2 linked regions of the Syntrophobacter fumaroxidans MPOB genome follow. The protein of the gene in region 1 interacts with the protein of each later gene in a pairwise test. Links are inferred from orthologs where the notes say so. Each region holds a gene or a part of one and is shown on either strand. Other genes may lie near its edges. The genes, in order: selB and serC.

Region 1 (8,707 bases):
CGCCATAGATGACCCGCACCCGGCTGCTCACTTGCATCAGCGCCATCCTGTTCCGCAACCTGCCGGGAACAACCCGGACACGGTCCTTTCACGGCCCCGCCCCGGAGATGCCCCCTTCCCCGCCATCATGCGGTCTTTTCAGGTTCCGATAAAAACCTTGAACAAATCCACTCCGTCCCCGACACGCCATCCCGATTCCCGCGCGGTTTTTTCACAGAAAGCGGGAGCATCGGAAGAACCCGCGTTCCCCCCGTTCAGATCCTCGACCAGCAGAAAAGGCACGGGGTCGGCCACATGGGTTTTCTTTTCGATGGGAGTCAGGTGATCCGTGACGATCAGCATGCGCACCGCCGCGAACTCGCGCAGGCCGTCCACCAGTGGGGCAACGACCTTTACGTCCAGGTCCTCGATGGCCCGTATCTTCTTCTCCAGGCTGCCTTCGTGGCCGGCTTCATCCGGCGCCTCCACGTGGATGAATACGAGCTGTCCGCGCCTCAGCGCCTCGATAGCCGCCTGCACCTTCCCCGCGTAGTTCGTGTCGAGGTAACCGGTTGCACCCGGCACCGCAATGGGCTCGAGCCCGGCGTAGACGCCGAGGCCCTTCAAGAGGTCCACCGCGGAGATCATCGCGCCGTTGAGGCCGAATCTTTCCTTCAAGGTGGGCATTGCGGGCGCCCTGCCCTGACCCCAGAGCCAGACCGAGTTGGCGGTGAGCTTGCCTTCCCGTTGGCGGTTGAGGTTCACCGGGTGCCCGGCCAGGATTTGCTCGGCCTTCCGGATGAAGGCCGTCAGCACCGGATCGGTGAGATAGACCGCGCCATAAGGGTCGCTCGGTTCGCCGGTGATGTCGTGGGGCGGTGTGGTCGGCAAGCCTTGCGGCCCCTCCGGCCAAACCAGCAAATGGCGGTAGCTCACCCCCGGATACAGCCTCAAAACACTGCCGGCCGTCGCCTCCTGGAGCGCCGAGATCAGCTCCCGGGATTCGGGCGTGGAGATGTGCCCCGCCGAGTAGTCGGCCATCCGCATGACCCCCGAGGCATCGCGCCGAAGGTTCACCAGGTTGCAACGAAAGGCCAGATCCCGCTCCTCCAGGCGAATCCCCATGGAAGCGGCCTCCAACGGGGCCCGTCCGGTATGATAGATCCGCGGATCATAACCGAGCAGGCTCATATTGGCGACATCGCTGCCCGGCTCCATGCAGTCCGGGATGGTCCTGGCCATCCCCAATCGACCACGGGAGCTGAGCCGGTCCAGGTGTGGGGTGGAAGCCGCCTCCAGCGGTGTTCTGCCGTTCAGCTCCGCAAGCGGGTAGTCGCCCATCCCGTCGCCCACCAGAATCACGTATTTCTTTTCCATTTGCATCTCGACGATGAAGACCGACGGTCGTCAGAAGAAATTGTTCGTTTCCTGGTTTTCGATCCGAATGATCTGAGTCGGAGCCGTCACGATATCGAGCTGGTCGATTTCGGCCAGTGCCGCCCTCACATTACTCTCCAGCGCTTCGTGAGTCAGCATCACGATGGGTACCGAAGAAGCCTTCCGACGACCCTTTTGGATCACCGCGGCGATGCTGATGTGGAATTTCCCCAGAATCCCCGAGACCTTCGACAGGACTCCGGGCTGATCGAGGGCGGAAAAACGGAAATAGTAACAGGTGGAGACATCGGCTATCGGCTTTATCGCGATTTCGGCCAATCGATCCGGCTGGAAAGCGAGCGCCGGGACTCGTCCCGGGGTGCTGCCGAGGATGTCGCGAGCCAGGTCGATCAGATCGCCGACCACGGCGCTTCCCGTCGGCATCATGCCCGCCCCCATGCCGTAGAGCATGATATTCCCCACCGCATTGCCCTGAACATGCACGGCGTTGTAAGCCCCCTTTACGCTGGCGAGCACATGATGACGCGGTATGAGCGTCGGATGCACCCGGGTTTCGATGCGTCCGTCCATGTGGCGCGCGATGGCGAGCAATTTCAGACTGTAGCCGAATTCCTCCCCGAATTGAATATCGTCAGGGTCGATGTGCGAGATGCCTTCCGTGTAAACCTCGTCGAAACGAATGGGAGTGCCGAAGGACAGGGCGCTCGCTATGGCCAGCTTGTGTGCCGTGTCGATTCCTTCCACGTCGAGCGCCGGGTTCGCTTCGGCGTACCCCATCTGCTGGGCCTCGCCCAGAGCGTCTTCGAAGGAAAGCCCCCCTTCCGCCATGCGGGTGAGGATATAGTTGGCCGTGCCGTTCAGGATACCGAAAATCGTCTGGATACGGTTTCCCGCGAGCCCTTCGCGCAAAGCCTTGATGAGCGGGATTCCTCCAGCCACGGAAGCCTCGAAGCCGATGGCGCGCCCCCGCTCGGCCGCAACCCGGAACAGTTCGTTGCCGGAATGCGCCAGCAGCGCCTTGTTCGCCGTAACCACGTGCTTGCCGGAATCGATCGCCCGGCGAATGACCTCCCGCGCCGCATCCAGCCCTCCGATCAATTCCACCACGATGTCGATGTCCGGGTCGTTGAGAATGTCGTCAATACGGTTGGTCAGCAGGTCCCGCGGCACCGACACGGGCCTCGGTCGGTCGATATCCAGATCGGCCACGCGCCGCAATTCGAGCGGCACTCCAAGGCGATTCCGTATGTCCGCCTCATTTTCGCGCAACACCTGGATGACCCCGCAACCCACCGTCCCCCAACCGATCAGTCCAACTCTGATAGAGCGCATCTCACCCTCGAATTTCGAAATGGCCAAAAAAACCGAGCGCCCCGGAACACGGAGGCGCCCGAAGACATGCGAGCCGGCCGGGGGCAGGGTCTCCGTCCCATTCGGGACGCCTCCCCGTCTCAATAATGAATCGCCGGCGCGGGTCTTTGGCTCGTGTGCGTGCAAATGGCCGACAGCGTCAAGCCGCCGCGCCGTCCTCCATCTTTGCCTACTTGTGGTTGAACGCCCGCCGCAATCCTCTTATCGCCTGCTTAGTCCGCATCTCGTTCTCGACCAGGGCGAACCGGACGTATTCATCGCCGTATTCTCCAAAACCCAAGCCGGGAGAGACGGCAACCTTGGCCTCCTCGATCAGGAGCTTGGAAAACTCCACCGAACCCATGGCTCTGAACCGTTCCGGAATTCGCGCCCAGACGAACATCGTTCCCTTGGGCTTCTCCAGAGGCCAACCGATGCGGTTCAGTCCGTCCACCAGCACGTCACGCCGGGACTGGTAGACCGATACAATGCGGTCCACGCAGTCCTGGTCGCTCTGCAACGCGATGGTCGCCGCGATCTGGATCGGCTGGAACACACCATAATCCAGGTAGCTCTTGATCCGGGTGAGCGCGGAAACCATCTCTTCGTTTCCCACGCAGAACCCGACCCGCCACCCCGCCATGCTGTAACTTTTCGACATGGAAAAAAATTCGACTCCGACGTCCTTGGCGCCCGGCACCTGCAGAAAACTGGGCGCTTCATACCCGTCAAAGGCAAGATCGGCATAAGCCAGGTCGTGAATCACCATCATGTGGTGTTCTTTTGCGAAGTCCACGATCTTCCGGAAGAAATCCAGGTCCACCACGGTCGTGGTCGGATTGTGAGGAAAGGAAATGATCAGCAGTTTCGGTCTGGGCCAGGTTTGCTTCGTGGCGGATTCGAGATCTTCCAGAAAATTCCGGTCAGGCCCGATGGGGATGGACCTGACGTCTCCTCCGGCAATGATCGCGGAATAGGGGTGAATGGGGTAAGTGGGATTGGGAGAGAAAACCACGTCACCGGGGCTGACCAGCACCAGCACCAGGTGAGAAAGCCCCTCCTTGGCGCCGATGGTGACCACTGCCTCCCGCTCCGGATCGATCTCTACATTGTAGCGGCGGCGGTACCATGTGGCGATGCCCTCGCGAAGCTTGGTGATTCCCCTGGAAGCTGAATAGCGGTGATTGTGCGCCTTGCGGACGGCTTCGACCAGCTTGTCGATGATGTGCTTGGGAGTGGGAAGGTCCGGGTTTCCCATTCCGAGGTCGATAATATCCTCACCGGCCCTTCGCCGTTCCATTTTCAAGGCATTGACCTGGGCAAAGACGTACGGCGGCAGCCGGTACATCCGACTGCGCTGTGCAATGTTGAAATTCATGGCTTCTCTTCCTCCATTTTAAACTTTAGAAATTTATACGAGAGGTTTTCCATTGTCAAAATCTTTCAGGCACCCCGATGTCGGGAATTGCGCACATGAACCGGCGGAAGCTCCGGACATGAGCCGGCAATGCCGCTTCCGGAATGCTCAAACGCGCCGCGATGGACGGAAACCCCTTGTATTCGGCGGGATCGTTCTGTTAAGGTACGGCCATTTCGGCCCGGACTGAATTCGGTAATTCTATAAACGTTGATCGGATAAGGCAAGCCAATGAAGCAGGTCATTTTAGGCACGGCGGGACACATCGATCACGGCAAAACCTCATTGATCAGAGCGCTTACCGGCATCGACACGGATCGCCTCAAGGAAGAGAAGCTCAGGGGCATCACCATCGAGCTCGGGTTTGCCCACATGGATCTCCCCGACGGAAACCGGCTCGGCATTGTCGACGTCCCGGGCCACGAGCGGTTTGTCAAGCACATGGTCGCCGGCGCGACCGGGATCGACCTGGTTGCGCTCGTTATTGCCGCCGATGAGGGGGTCATGCCCCAAACCCGGGAACATATGGAGATCTGCGAACTGCTTCGCGTCAAGCAGGGATTGGTCGTACTCACCAAGATCGACCTGGTGGACGATCCCGACTGGCTCGAGATGGTGCGTGAAGACGTCGCGGATTTTCTCAAGGGCACTTTCCTGGAAGGGGCGCCGATCCTTTCCGTCTCGGCGGCCACCGGAGAGGGGATCGGCGAGCTCAAGCAGGCACTGACCCGCCTTTATGAAGAAGTTGAACCCCGGAGCGTCGAAGGACCGTTCCGCCTGCCTGTGGACCGGGTGTTCACCATGCGCGGATTCGGGACCGTCATCACCGGCACGAGCATGTCGGGCCGGCTGCGCATCGGTGATCCGGTCATGATCTACCCCTCGGAGCTGAAATCGAAAGTGAGGGGGCTTCAGGTGCACAGCAAGGAAGTCCAGGAAGTCCTTCCCGGACAGCGAACCGCCATCAATCTGCAAGGCATGGAACGGGCGTTGATCCAGCGGGGGGATGTGGTGGCCACCCCGGGGGCCGTCGTGGCAACCCATATGGTCGACGTGCAAATGGAGCTCCTGGCCGCGGCGCCGCGCCCTCTCAAGCACAGGGCAAAGGTCCGGTTTCATACCGGCACCGCCGAACACATCGCCACCGTGGTTCTCCTCGACCGGGTGGAACTGCTCGCGGGAGAAGGAGCCTTCGCCCAGATCCGCCTGGATCAGCCCATTGCCGCATTGCGCGGAGACCGTTTCGTGGTCAGGTCCTACTCCCCTGTCCAGACCATCGGAGGGGGGAGCATCCTGAATCCGCTGCCCCGAAAACACAAGGGCCACGAAAAACGCGAAGCCGCCAAGGCCCTCGAGACCCTCTCCAATAGCAACGACGCCGAGATTCTTGTATGGCATATCCGGGCCGCCGGATGGGCCGGCCTGTCCCAGGACGAACTGCAGGTTCGCGCCAATGTGTCCCCCAAAACCACTGAAAAAGAGCTGCACCGGCTGATCAGCCAAAAGACCGTCACCCTGTTCGACAAGGACAACCGGCGCCTCATCGACCGGCAAGCCCTGGAAGAACTCCGCCAGGCCGTCCTGAGCACCCTTGCCGAGTACCACAAACGCTTTCCCCTGAAGACGGGCATGCCCAAGGAGGAGCTTTCGGCACAGCTCGGCAAGCCGGTTGAAGTCAAGCTGTATAATTTCGCCTTGAGGAGTCTCACCGATGAGGACCGCATCGCACAGGAAATGGAGTGGGTGCGTCTGAAGTCCCATAAGATCGATCTTTCCGGGGACGAGGATGTCATTCGGCGAAAGATCGAGCAGGTCTTTCGCGCCGCGGGCCTTCAACCGCCGTTCGTCAAAGAGATCGCCGCCGACCTGCCCGGCACTTCGCGGCAACACCAGGACGTGCTCGAATGGATGGTGTCCCAGGGGATCCTCGTCAAGGCAAAAGAGGACATCTATTTTCATGCCGCGGCCATGGCCGAGCTGCAAGCTCGACTGGTGGCGTTTCTCAAGGAGAACGGCGAGATTTCAACCCCTCAATTCAAGGAAATGACTCAGGCCAGCAGAAAATACACGATTCCGCTGCTCGAATACTTCGATTCGCAGAAGGTGACCATTCGCATCGGAGACATGCGCAGGCTGCGGGAAAGCAAGGCCGGCCAGTGACCGGAGCCGGCCGCACAGAGGAGAAATTGATGCTCAAGCACATCGTGTTCATCAAGTTCAAGAAGGACGCCACGGAAGCCGAAATCGCCGATATGGAGAAGGGCCTGCGCGCGCTCCCTTCCATCATCCCCGAAATCAAGGGATTCGAATTCGGGCGGGACGTGGTGCGCGCCGAGCGATCCTACGATTTCGCCCTGGTTGCGGCTTTCGCCGATCTCGACGCCATGAAACGCTACCAGGTTCACCCCAGTCACGTGGAAGTGGTGGGAAAAGTGAAAAAGGTCGCCGAAGGTCTGCTGGCCGTGGATTTCACCTACTAGGCGGTCAGGAGATTCGCCCCGCGCCCGCGACTCCGGGATCGTTTCTTTCCGGGCAATCACGGCACCGTCGTTCAGCCCGTTTGGGCAAAATGGGTGAGCAGGTCCGCCACGAGCTTCACCCCTACATCCAGGGCGCTTTCGTCAAAATCGAAGTGCGGCGAGTGGAGCCCGTGCGCAAACCCTTTGGCCGGATCGTGGCAGCCGAGACGTATCAATGCCCCGGGCCACCGCTGGAGAAAATAGGCAAAGTCTTCGGCCCCCATGGACGGGGGCTCCAGGAGAACGGATTCGGCGCCAAGTAGTCCCCGCGCCCTGTCCACGACATATTCGACCACGGACGGATGGTTCACCACGGGAGGATATCCCGAATCGATTTTCAGTTCGACGACCACGCCATGGGAAGATTCGAGCCCTCGCGCCGCCTCTTCCACGCGTCGCAACACCAGGTCCCGGACCTGGGATCGGAACGTCCGCAGGGTCCCCTCCATTCGCACTTCCTCGGGAATGATGTTGCGCGCCGTCCCCCCGTGAAAGCTGCCGATGGTGAGCACGGCACTGTCCAGAGGCGGCACGCTGCGGCTGACGATGCTTTGCAGTTGAGCGACGAAGTAGGACCCTGCGACGATCGGGTCCACGCACAGCTCGGGGTGCGCCCCGTGTCCTCCTTTTCCCACGATGCGAACGGAGATGCTGTCGGATGCCGCATTGCTCGTGGTTGCGGCAAGCGCGATCCTTCCGACGGGCAGCTCCGGATACATGTGCACCGCAAAAATCGCGTCGATCCGCTCCGGGTCGAACAGCCCGGTTTCGAGCATGGCCAGCGCGCCCCCGCGCCCGCCCTCCTCCGCGGGTTGAAAGATGAAAAGCACCTTCCCGCCGCCCCGTTCCGGCCAATCGTTCTCGAGCAGCAGCCGCAGGACGCCGAGCGCCACGGTCATGTGCCCGTCATGTCCGCAGGCGTGCATCATGCCGGGGTTGAGTGAGCCGTAGGGCACATCGCCGGCCTCATCCAACGGCAGAGCGTCCATGTCGGCGCGCAACGCCAGCGTTCCCCCCGGCCTCCGACATCCCAGGGCGGCAATCACCCCCGTGCCTCCAACCTCCCTGAGGTGTGGCACTCCAAGCGCGTCGAGAACCTCGCAGATCTTCGCGGCCGTCTTTTCCTCCCCGAATGCCGGTTCCGGATACCGGTGGAAGTGTCTTCTCAATTCCACGAGCCATTCATGCATGGGCGGCAGACCGCTGACGGGCATCTTCTCTCTCCGAACAAAAAAGCCCGCCTCCCCCGGCAAGGGAAAATCGGGCTTGATTTTTCCTCATAAGCCAACCCTGGCCCTGAAACCGAAAAAGGGCAGGATCGCAGGGCACCGCCCTCGATACCTGCCCTGGTTCGTCCAGTTTTAGGTCCCAGCGAGCCTACACGGGAATGTTGCCGTGCTTCTTCGGCGGCAGAGCCTGACGCTTCGAAGCCAGAATCTCAAAAGCCTCGATCAGGCGAGCGCGCGACTCGGACGGCATGATCACCGCGTCGATGTACCCTCTGGATGCCGCGATGTACGGATTGTAGAGGGCATTCCGGTAATTGTCGATCACTTCCTGCCGTTTGGCCACGGGATCCGCCGATTCGCTGATTTCTCTCCTGAAGATGACGTTTGCGGCGCCTTCAGCACCCATGACCGCGATTTCGGCGGTCGGCCAGGCAAACGCGAAATCGGCGCGCAGATCGCTGGAGCACATGGCCAGGTAGGATCCGCCGTAGTCTTTGCGGGTCGTCAGGGTGATCTTGGGCACGGTGGCTTCCGAGTAGCACCACAGAAGCTTGGCGCCGTGACGGATGATGCCGCCCCATTCCTGCACCTTCCCCGGGAGGTAGCCCGGCACGTCGGCGATGGTCAGCATCTGGATATTGAAGGCATCGCAGCACCGGATGAAGCGGGTCGCCTTGTCGGAGGAATCGCAGTCCAGGCAGCCGGCCAAAAACTTGGGCTGATTGGCGATGATGCCGAGGCTCCTGCCGTTCAGGCGGGCGTATCCCACCACCATGTTCGGGGCATAATGCTCATGCACCTCGAGAAATTCGCCG
Region 2 (8,709 bases), 1.0 Mb from region 1 along the record:
CCTCGATCAACAGCTCCGCCTCCCCGACCAGGAAATAGACGGGCGACAGAGGTTCCCGTTCGAGACGCCTGAAGAATTCATCGGCCGGCATGGTCAAAAATTGCTCAGAAAGCGGTCATGAATGCGGGTTGACATTTCTTTCGCAAGGAACTGCAGCGCTCCCTTGCGGCTGTCGAAGCTGAAGATCGGATCGGGGTCCTGCGCATTGCGAAGCTGCCGGTATACTTTGAAATAGGTGAAATTCGGATCCTGCCACAGCACTTTTCCCGTCTTGATCTCAATGCACCGGATTTCCAAAACCACGTAAAGCCGCGTTTCGATGGCCAGCGCATTGTTGTAAGTGAGGGGAAGATCGCGGTGGGCAACCGCGGAACTGTAAATGTTGGTGATGATTCCCCTGAAGACGGCTTCCGCCTCGTCCTGGGGCACGACCCGCATCGAGCCTCTGCGCATGAATTCCTTGCGCAACTCTCCGGCAAAGATGGCGCCCAGGTCGGGTTCCGAAGTCTTGTTCTCGAAAACGGGGATGGCGATATTGTGCAACCCCGGCTTCGGTCCCGGCCCCTCTCCGGAGAAGTGATACCCGCACCCTGTCGTGCAGAGCAGCAGAACAACCGCGACGATGAGGAGTCTCGAACGGATTTGCATGACGTTGCGCTCTTTCTGCCGGAAGGCGGCCTATACGACGACGTTGATGATCTTTTTCGGAACGACGACGACCTTCCTCACCGGCTTTCCGGCAATGAATTCCTGCACGCGGGAATCGGCCAGCGCGGCCGCTTCCATCTGCTCCGGGGTCGCGTCGGAGGGAACGGTGATCCGACTGCGCAGTCTCCCGTTCACCTGCACCACGAGCATGACTTCTTCGGCCTGCAGGGCTTTCCCGCTCCATTCGGGCCAGGGTTCGAGCAGAACGCTTCGGGTATGTCCCAGTTCGTGCCAGATCTCTTCGGCGATGTGCGGCGCCATGGGAGAGACGAGCAGGATCAGCGCCTCCACCGCCTCCTTCACCACCGGCCAGATGTTCCCGGCCCTGGAGCCGCCTTCCACCACCTGGTAAATCTGGTTCACCAGTTCCATGATCGCCGCGATGGCCGTGTTGAAATGGAAGCGGTCCCGGATGTCTTCGGTCACCTTCTTGATGGTCTGGTGCGTCTTGCGATGCAGGGCTTCAAGCGGTTCCGGAAGCGCTCCGCCGCCGTTGTGGCGCGGCGCGGACCGCAAGGCGTCGAGATTGTCGGAAACCAGTCGCCAGATCCGGGACAGGAACCGGAATGACCCTTCCACGCCCTGGTCGCTCCATTCCAGATCCTTTTCGGGCGGGGAGGCGAACAGGCAGAAGAGGCGCACCGTGTCCGCGCCGTAGGCCTTGATCATGTCGTCCGGGTCCACCACGTTCCCCTTGGACTTGCTCATCTTGGCCCCGTCCTTGATCACCATGCCCTGGGTGAGCAGGTTCCTGAAGGGTTCGTCGACCTCGAGCGCCCCCATGTCCCGCAGCACCTTCACGAAGAAACGCGAATACAGCAGGTGGAGCACGGCGTGTTCGATGCCGCCGATGTACTGGTCCACGGGCATCCAGTACTTGACTTTGGGCAGATCGAGCGGCCCCTGATCGTACCTCGCACACGCAAACCGGGCAAAATACCAGGACGATTCCACGAAGGTGTCCATGGTGTCCGTTTCCCGGCGTGCGGGACCGCCACAACGCGGACAGTCGGTGTTGAGGAAAGGAGCGTGCGCCGGAAGGGGGGAGGCGCCGTTGGGCAGCAGCGCGACGTCCGTCGGCAGAACCACCGGCAGATCCTTTTCGGGAACGGGAACGGTTCCACACTTGTCGCAATAGACGATCGGGATGGGGGCACCCCAATAACGCTGACGTGAAATCCCCCAGTCTCTCAGCCGGTACTGGACGGTTTGCTCCCCGAGGCCCTTCCCGGCCAGGTCCGCGGTGATGGCGGTGCGGGCCTCGGCGGACGCCATGCCCGAATACGCGCCGGAATCGACCAGCACGCCGTCGTCTTCGAAGGCCGCGGACAGTTCCTGCGCGGCCGGAGCGGCCGCCGCATCGGCCGGCTTGATGACCACCTTGACGGGCAGCCCGTATTTGCGCGCGAATTCGAAGTCGCGCTGATCGTGGGCGGGAACGGCCATGACCGCTCCCGTACCGTATTCCATCACCACGAAGTTGGCGACGTAAATCGGCATTTTCGCCCCGGTGACCGGGTTGATGCAGCAGCTTCCGGTGAAAACCCCCTCCTTTTCGAGCAGCTCGGCCTCACGGTCGTTGCGCTTCGCCTGCTTGGCGGCCTGGACGAACCGCAGCACTTCGGATTCCTGGGGATTTCCACGACAGAGCCCCTCCACCAGGGGGTGTTCGGGGGCCAGGCTCATGAACGTCGCCCCGAAGAGCGTGTCGGCGCGCGTGGTGAACACCGTGATGGAACCGTCCCCGGATGCCAGGGGAAACAGGAGCTTGCTTCCAAGGCTCTTGCCGATCCAGTTCTGCTGCATGGTGAGCACCCGCTCCGGCCAGCCCGGCAGCCGGTGGGTATAATCCAGCAGTTCTTCCACGTAATCGGTGATTTTAAAGAACCACTGTTCCATTTCCTTCTGGACCACGGGCTGGTCGCAACGCCAGCATGCCCCGCCTTCGACCTGCTCGTTGGCGAGGACCGTCAGGCAGGTGCCGCACCAGTTGACGTACGCGCTGCGCTTGTACGCCAGCCCCTTTTCGTACATCTTCAGGAAGAACAGCTGCTCCCAGCGGTAGTAGGACACGTCGCAGGTGGCGAATTCGCGGGACCAGTCGTAGGAAAATCCCAATTGCTTCAACTGGCTGCGCATGTACGCGATGTTCTCGTAGGTCCAGCGGGCAGGGTGGGTTTTCGCCTTGATCGCGGCGTTTTCGGCCGGCATGCCGAACGCGTCCCACCCCATGGGGTGCAGCACATTGTAGCCCCGCATCCTCAGGAAGCGGGCGACCACGTCCCCGATCGAATAGTTGCGGACGTGCCCCATATGGATGCGCCCCGAGGGATAGGGGAACATTTCCAGGAGATAGAACTTCTCCCGGCCGGGAATCTCGGAAACCTCGAAGAGCTTTTCCCGTTCCCAATGTTCCTGCCATTTCTTCTCGATACGCTTCGGTGCATATTTATAGTCCATCATCCGCCTCATTTTGCTCGATAGGGTTTGCGCGGCACCCCCGCACAACGGAACTCGCCGGAATAAATCGCAGTTTTTTTAGCACAGTCCGGGCTTTTTAGCAACATCAAGGCCCGAGCGGGAGGGAGACGGAAGATGCGGGAGTCGGACCGGAGAGAAGGCTTCAAACAGAGGGGCCGCCCCGTCAGTCAAGCCGGAGCCTGGGAACGGACAGCTCGGAGTGACGCTTTCGAACGGAGTCCCGCCCCGCCGAGGCGAGGCGCTCATTCCCTCTCTCTTTCCCAATCGTTGCACCGGTGTCCCCCCTCGTTCGGGGGCGAAACAGTCGCGTGCAACAGGGTGCAACCGGAGGAGTCCCGGCCGTCAAGACGATTGACCCGGAGGGGCGAGGCCGGCGCACATGCAGCGCTTGCCTTGCCCGGGCACATCAGGGCTGCCCGAATCGCCGCGCCTCGTGCCGGTTCGGTTGGGAACGCCGCCCCCGATTTCCAGTCCCGCCCCGCCGAGGCGAGGCGGGCCTGGACCGTCTTCCGCCGGGCTATCCGTTCTTTCGCACGAATTCCTTCATGAAGTCCACGAGCGCCTCCACGCCTTCCAGGGGCGTGGCATTGTACAGGGACGCCCGGCAACCTCCCACCGAACGGTGCCCTTTCAGCCCGCCGAGTCCCGCGGCGGTGGCTTCCTTCACGAACTTGTCCAGGGCGGCGTCCGGCAGCCGGAACGTTACGTTCATCAGCGACCGGGAATCGGGTTCCGCCGTCCCCCTGTAATAGTCCTGGCTGTCGAGATAGCGGTAGAGGGTCTCGCCTTTCCGGCGATTTTGCTCTTCCATCCTGGCGATGCCCCCGACGGTCTCCTCGAGCCATTTCGTCACCAGGCTGACCGTGTAAATGGCAAAGCAGGGCGGGGTGTTGAACATGGACTTCTTTTCCGAAAACGTGGTGTACTTCAACATGGTCGGCAGTTCTTTGGGAACCCGCTTCAGCATGTCCTCGCGCACGATCACGAGGGTGACGCCCGCCGGGCCGGCGTTCTTCTGCGCTCCGGCGTAGATGAGCCCGAAAGGCTTCGGATCGAACACCCGGCTGAAGATGTCCGAGGACATATCGCTCACCAGCGGGATGTTCCCGGTATCGGGGAATGAGTGCCACTGCGTCCCCCGGATGGTGTTGTTGGACGTGATGTGCAGGTAGGCCGAATCGGGACGGACCTTCACCTGCCCGGGTATGTAGGTGAACTCGCGGTCTCCTGAGCTGGCGGCGACCTCGACTTCCTTGCCCTGGATACGCGCTTCCTGGATGGCCTTGGTGGACCACATATCGGTCTCGACATAGGAGACCGGCTTCCCGGGCAGCGCCAAGTTCATCGGGACCATGCAGAACTGCAAGCTGGCCCCGCCCTGCAGGAAAAGCACCTGATACGTATCGTCCAGCTTGAGAAGCCGCTTGATCCGAACGATGGCTTCATCGAGTACGTCTTCAAACCATTTCGAACGATGGCTGACTTCCAGGATCGACATGCCGGAGCCGTGAAAATCCAACATTTCGCGCTGCATTTCCTCGAGCACGGGTAGCGGCAGGACGGCGGGACCGGCGTTGAAGTTATAGATGCGTTTCGCCATGATCGTTTCCTTTTTTCTCTGAAGAATCCAACAGCAACATCCGCATTGTCAACTTGAGGTGATCGATTAGGCTAATGAGGGACCTTTTCTTTGTCAACGAGTATTTCCGGGGCGTTTGCACTTTTTCCGACAGGCGATCGGATGCCGCGGCGCACCGCTTCCACCGGGCATTTGCGCCGCGTGGCCCGGCCGGAAATCCGGTCACGGGGAGCCGTCCGTGGCGGACTGTTTCCGTCAAGCATTTCCGTTGCGGCCGAGCCGGGACTTGTGTATGTTTTTGCTGCTCGAGCGCCGAATTGAAGGGAACGGGGCCGACTCCGGGGGGGATGAGGGGATTGTTGACCCGCACTTCCGTCACATTCCGGGAGTCTCGTTCCGAACGCGGTTCCTCATGATGCCCGCATCGCCCGCGAAGCGTGAAAGGCGGTATCTTCAGGGCAGATCGGTATCGGGGCTTCGCGGATTCCGGCTCACTCGGGCAAGCGACGGCCCCGGCATGCCATGAACAAGGCGCGTTCCGGGCCGGAGGTTCCTGGGGACGTCCATGGAATTGAAATACATCTCATTTCCCGTGGAATACGAGGGCGAATCGAGGTTGGTGATCGATGACCGCTCCCTGCTCGAATGGGCTTCGGAGAAAGGGCGGATTCCGCGCCAAGCCGTGGCGGAGGCGATTCGATACGGCATCACCCCGTTGCGCTATCTGAAGAACTTCTCCGCGCTGAGCCTCGACGAGCAGCTGAAGCTTTGCGAGAGCACGGTTTTCATCTGCGGCTGCGGGGGACTCGGAGGGCACCTGGTCAACCTGGCGGCGAGGGCCGGGATCGGGTCGATCGGGATTGCGGACAAGGACATTTTTTTCCCGACGAACCTCAACCGGCAGCTGTTTTGCGATACCGGGCACATGTCGCGGCCGAAGGTTCATGTGGCCGAGGAAAGAATACGGTGCGTCAATCCGTTCGTGGATGTAAGGGTCTACCCCCAGGCCGTGGATGCGGGCAACGCGGAAGAGTTCATCGAGGGTGCGGACGTCGTGCTCGATGCGCTGGATGATCTGCCCGCGCGGTTCATCCTGGCCGATGCGGCCCGCCGACTGGGAATTCCTTTCGTGCACGGGGCGGCCGCGGGGTGGTGGGGGCAGGTTTGCACGTTCCTGCCGGATTCGCCGCTGCGACTCTCCAGCATATACGGATCGCGCACGGTAAAGGACCCGTCGGAGGAGCGGATGGGAGTGCTTGGCCCCACTCCCGCGGTGATCGCGGGCCTCCAGGCTTTGGAAGCCATCCGCATTCTTGCGGGCAGGCAACCCGCCTACGCAGGCCGGCTGCTCTATTTTGACGGTGAAACGGGGGCGATGGAAATCGTCCCCCTGGAAAGCCCCGGGCCCGCGGAGGGGCACGGCCCCGGGTAACGATTGCCGGTCCCCTGGATCACGGCACGTTTTTCCCGGCGATGCCGTTTTTCCGGGGTGGACTCAAGTGCGCCGTATCGCCGGGTCGCGTGACGGCGGGGGCCGAACGCGACGTCGGCAGGGACGAATCTTTCGGATGCACGGCGTGATGTCGTTTTTCGCCGATGTCCGGCACGGCGGCTGCGCGTTTGCAGCCGGGCGTCGGCTGCCCCGGAAACCCGAGTCACCGAGGAGAAATGGATGGAAATCGATTGGCAGATCGGTCCGGCTTCCGAATGGAGGGCGGACGCGCTCATTTTTTTCGGTCTCGAGGAAGCAACAGAACCCCTGCCCGGATTCAAGCGCTGGCTCGATCAGCACGGGCAGTGGCTGTCGGCCTCGCCGGTGCTCCGCGATTTTCAGGGGAAATACCAGGAAGTCGCGGTGTGCTACGGTCCGCCCGAAGCGAATATCCCCCGGGTCGTCATGGCCGGGCTGGGGACCAGGGAGAAATTCGACATGGAGCGGCTCCAGGGCAGCGCGGCCGCCGCGTTGAACCGGTGCCGCGAGCTGCGCCTCGCCCGCCCGGCCTTTTGCCTGCGTTCCTTTTACGGCCTCCCCCTGATGGTGGATTCGGCGCTCAAGGAGGCGCTCATCGGGGGGCTGACCGGTCTGCACCGCTACGAGGAGCTCAAGACCAGGGACATCGCGCCGAGCGCGGCTCCCTCACGCCTGGTGGTCCTGAACGAGTACGAAACCACGCCGGAGTTGCGTGCCTTGCCCGGTGCGGCTGCTGCCGCCGCGGCCGGGATTATCCTGGCGAGAGACCTCGTGTCCTCGCCCGCCAACCGGGCGACTCCGGCCTTCCTGGCCGACTGCGCGCGGCGCTTGGCCGACCGGGACGGCTGCCGGATCGAGGTCATCGGCCTGGAAAAGGCGGAGTCCATGGGAATGGGGGGCTTCGCCGCCGTCGCGCGGGGCAGCCGTCAACCGGCGTGCATGATCGTGCTGGAACGCTTTCCCGAAGCGGACCGGCGGGAGTCGCCCATTGTTTTCGTCGGCAAGGGGATCACTTTCGACACCGGCGGGATCTCGCTCAAGCCGCGGGACCACCTGGAAGAGATGAAGCAGGACATGGCCGGGGCGGCCGCCGTCCTTGGGGCCTTCGAAACCCTTGGCCGTCTGGGATCAGACCGGCATGTGGTGGGGATCATGCCGTGCACGGAGAACATGCCGGGGGGGAACGCTTACAAGCCCGGGGACGTGATCCGGACCATGTCGGGTCTGACCGTCGAGGTGATCAGCACCGACGCGGAAGGCAGGATGGTGCTCTGTGACGCGCTGACCTACGCGATGCGGTACAAACCCGCTGCCGTTTTCGACATCGCCACCCTCACGGCTGCCGTCATCATCGCTCTCGGTCAGCGGGTGGCCGCGGTCATGGCCAACCGGGACATCCTGGCCGAGGCCGTGGTCGATATCGGCGCCCAGGTCGGCGAACGGCTGTGGCCCCTCCCGCTCTACGACCTCTACTTCGATTACCTCAAGAGCGACGTGGCCGATTTCAAGAACGTCGGGGACCGCACGGCCGGGAGCATCGTCGGAGGCATGTTCCTGAAGCAGTTTGTGCCCGACACGACGCCCTGGGCACACCTGGACATCGCCGGGACCGCCTGGACCGACAAGGACCTGGGGACCACCCCGCGGGGCGGCACGGGCTTCGGCGTGCGAACCCTCACCGAACTGGCCCTCCAGTGGCCCGATCTCGGGATCCGATGAGGAGGGTCGGGTGAGTATACTCCCAGAAGTCCGGCTCAGGATGCGATGATACGGGTCGGGTGAGCCGCTGCGGGCCGGGCGGGGGTAAAAGGTGGTGCTTTTGAGAAGCATTACTGTTTTTGGAGGGCCTTTGAAGCCGATCCTCATTGCCTCAGGCCGACAATTCATTCGTTTTTGCCCTTTTCACGCGTTTGCCGGCGGGCGTGATACATCCGCTCGGTGAAACCGCCCTCAAGCAGGAAGCTGCGCTCCAGGACGCGCAATTGCCGGTCCAGGAGGTAATTTGTCTGGTGAATCAGGCAGATCACAACGTTTGCGGCGGTTTCAGGAAAGGCTGGAGAGGCGATATAGGGCCTATAGGTCGAATAGGACCTATCTTTCCTGTAGCAGAGCGATCGGATCTGCGTTGCTCGCGGATCGTCCTTGCCCCACAAGGGTAGCGCGTGCTGGCGGAGGTAGTCCTGATAATCCAACAGCAGTTCTTCCAGGCTTGCTCGCGCAATACCCACTAACTTGATCTCGATTTTCTTGGATGTGCCCGATGCCACACTTCCCTCGGCGATGTTTTGTTTACCGCTGCGCGCCGCCTGCACCATCTGGTCCAGTGTGCGAGAACGGCGGTCGATAAACCGGGTGCAGAACTCAACCGTGGCGTCATGGACAATTTCCGCCATTCGGTAGGACTTCAAGTCCCGGTACCCGCCGTGAGGCGGAATGAGCTGAGAGGAATTCTCCTCGTGGGTCATGGTAT

What was found.
Region 2: the proteins of selB (region 1) and serC interact in binary tests that used the Escherichia coli proteins (3 or more experiments, as listed by UniProt). The link is inferred for Syntrophobacter fumaroxidans MPOB from one-to-one orthologs.

Annotation. Positions count from the first base shown.
Region 1 is NC_008554.1:1,503,248-1,511,954, forward strand. Bases 3,929-6,839 are described here. They hold selB (selenocysteine-specific translation elongation factor), read left to right. Parts: upstream 3,929-4,375; coding sequence 4,376-6,304; downstream 6,305-6,839. Other genes in these bases: SFUM_RS06355 (aminotransferase class I/II-fold pyridoxal phosphate-dependent enzyme), read right to left, coding at 3,929-4,105; SFUM_RS06365 (Dabb family protein), read left to right, coding at 6,334-6,624; SFUM_RS06370 (M20 metallopeptidase family protein), read right to left, coding at 6,696-6,839. In the rest of the region: SFUM_RS06340 (acyl-CoA thioesterase), read right to left, coding at 1-37; SFUM_RS06345 (cofactor-independent phosphoglycerate mutase), read right to left, coding at 139-1,362; SFUM_RS06350 (homoserine dehydrogenase), read right to left, coding at 1,387-2,709; more of SFUM_RS06355, read right to left, coding at 2,918-3,928; more of SFUM_RS06370, read right to left, coding at 6,840-7,877; SFUM_RS06375 (acyl-CoA carboxylase subunit beta), read right to left, coding at 8,041-8,707. UniProt on the Escherichia coli protein: Translation factor necessary for the incorporation of selenocysteine into proteins. It probably replaces EF-Tu for the insertion of selenocysteine directed by the UGA codon. SelB binds GTP and GDP.
Region 2 is NC_008554.1:2,544,141-2,552,849, reverse strand. Bases 2,749-5,661 are described here. They hold serC (3-phosphoserine/phosphohydroxythreonine transaminase), read right to left. Parts: upstream 4,790-5,661; coding sequence 3,707-4,789; downstream 2,749-3,706. Other genes in these bases: SFUM_RS10775 (HesA/MoeB/ThiF family protein), read left to right, coding at 5,334-5,661; leuS (leucine--tRNA ligase), read right to left, coding at 2,749-3,168. Also shown: holA (DNA polymerase III subunit delta), read right to left, coding at 1-91; SFUM_RS10795 (LptE family protein), read right to left, coding at 94-648; more of leuS, read right to left, coding at 679-2,748; more of SFUM_RS10775, read left to right, coding at 5,662-6,200; SFUM_RS10770 (leucyl aminopeptidase), read left to right, coding at 6,441-7,958; SFUM_RS10765 (four helix bundle suffix domain-containing protein), read right to left, coding at 8,123-8,704. UniProt on the Escherichia coli protein: Catalyzes the reversible conversion of 3-phosphohydroxypyruvate to phosphoserine and of 3-hydroxy-2-oxo-4-phosphonooxybutanoate to phosphohydroxythreonine. Is involved in both pyridoxine and serine biosynthesis.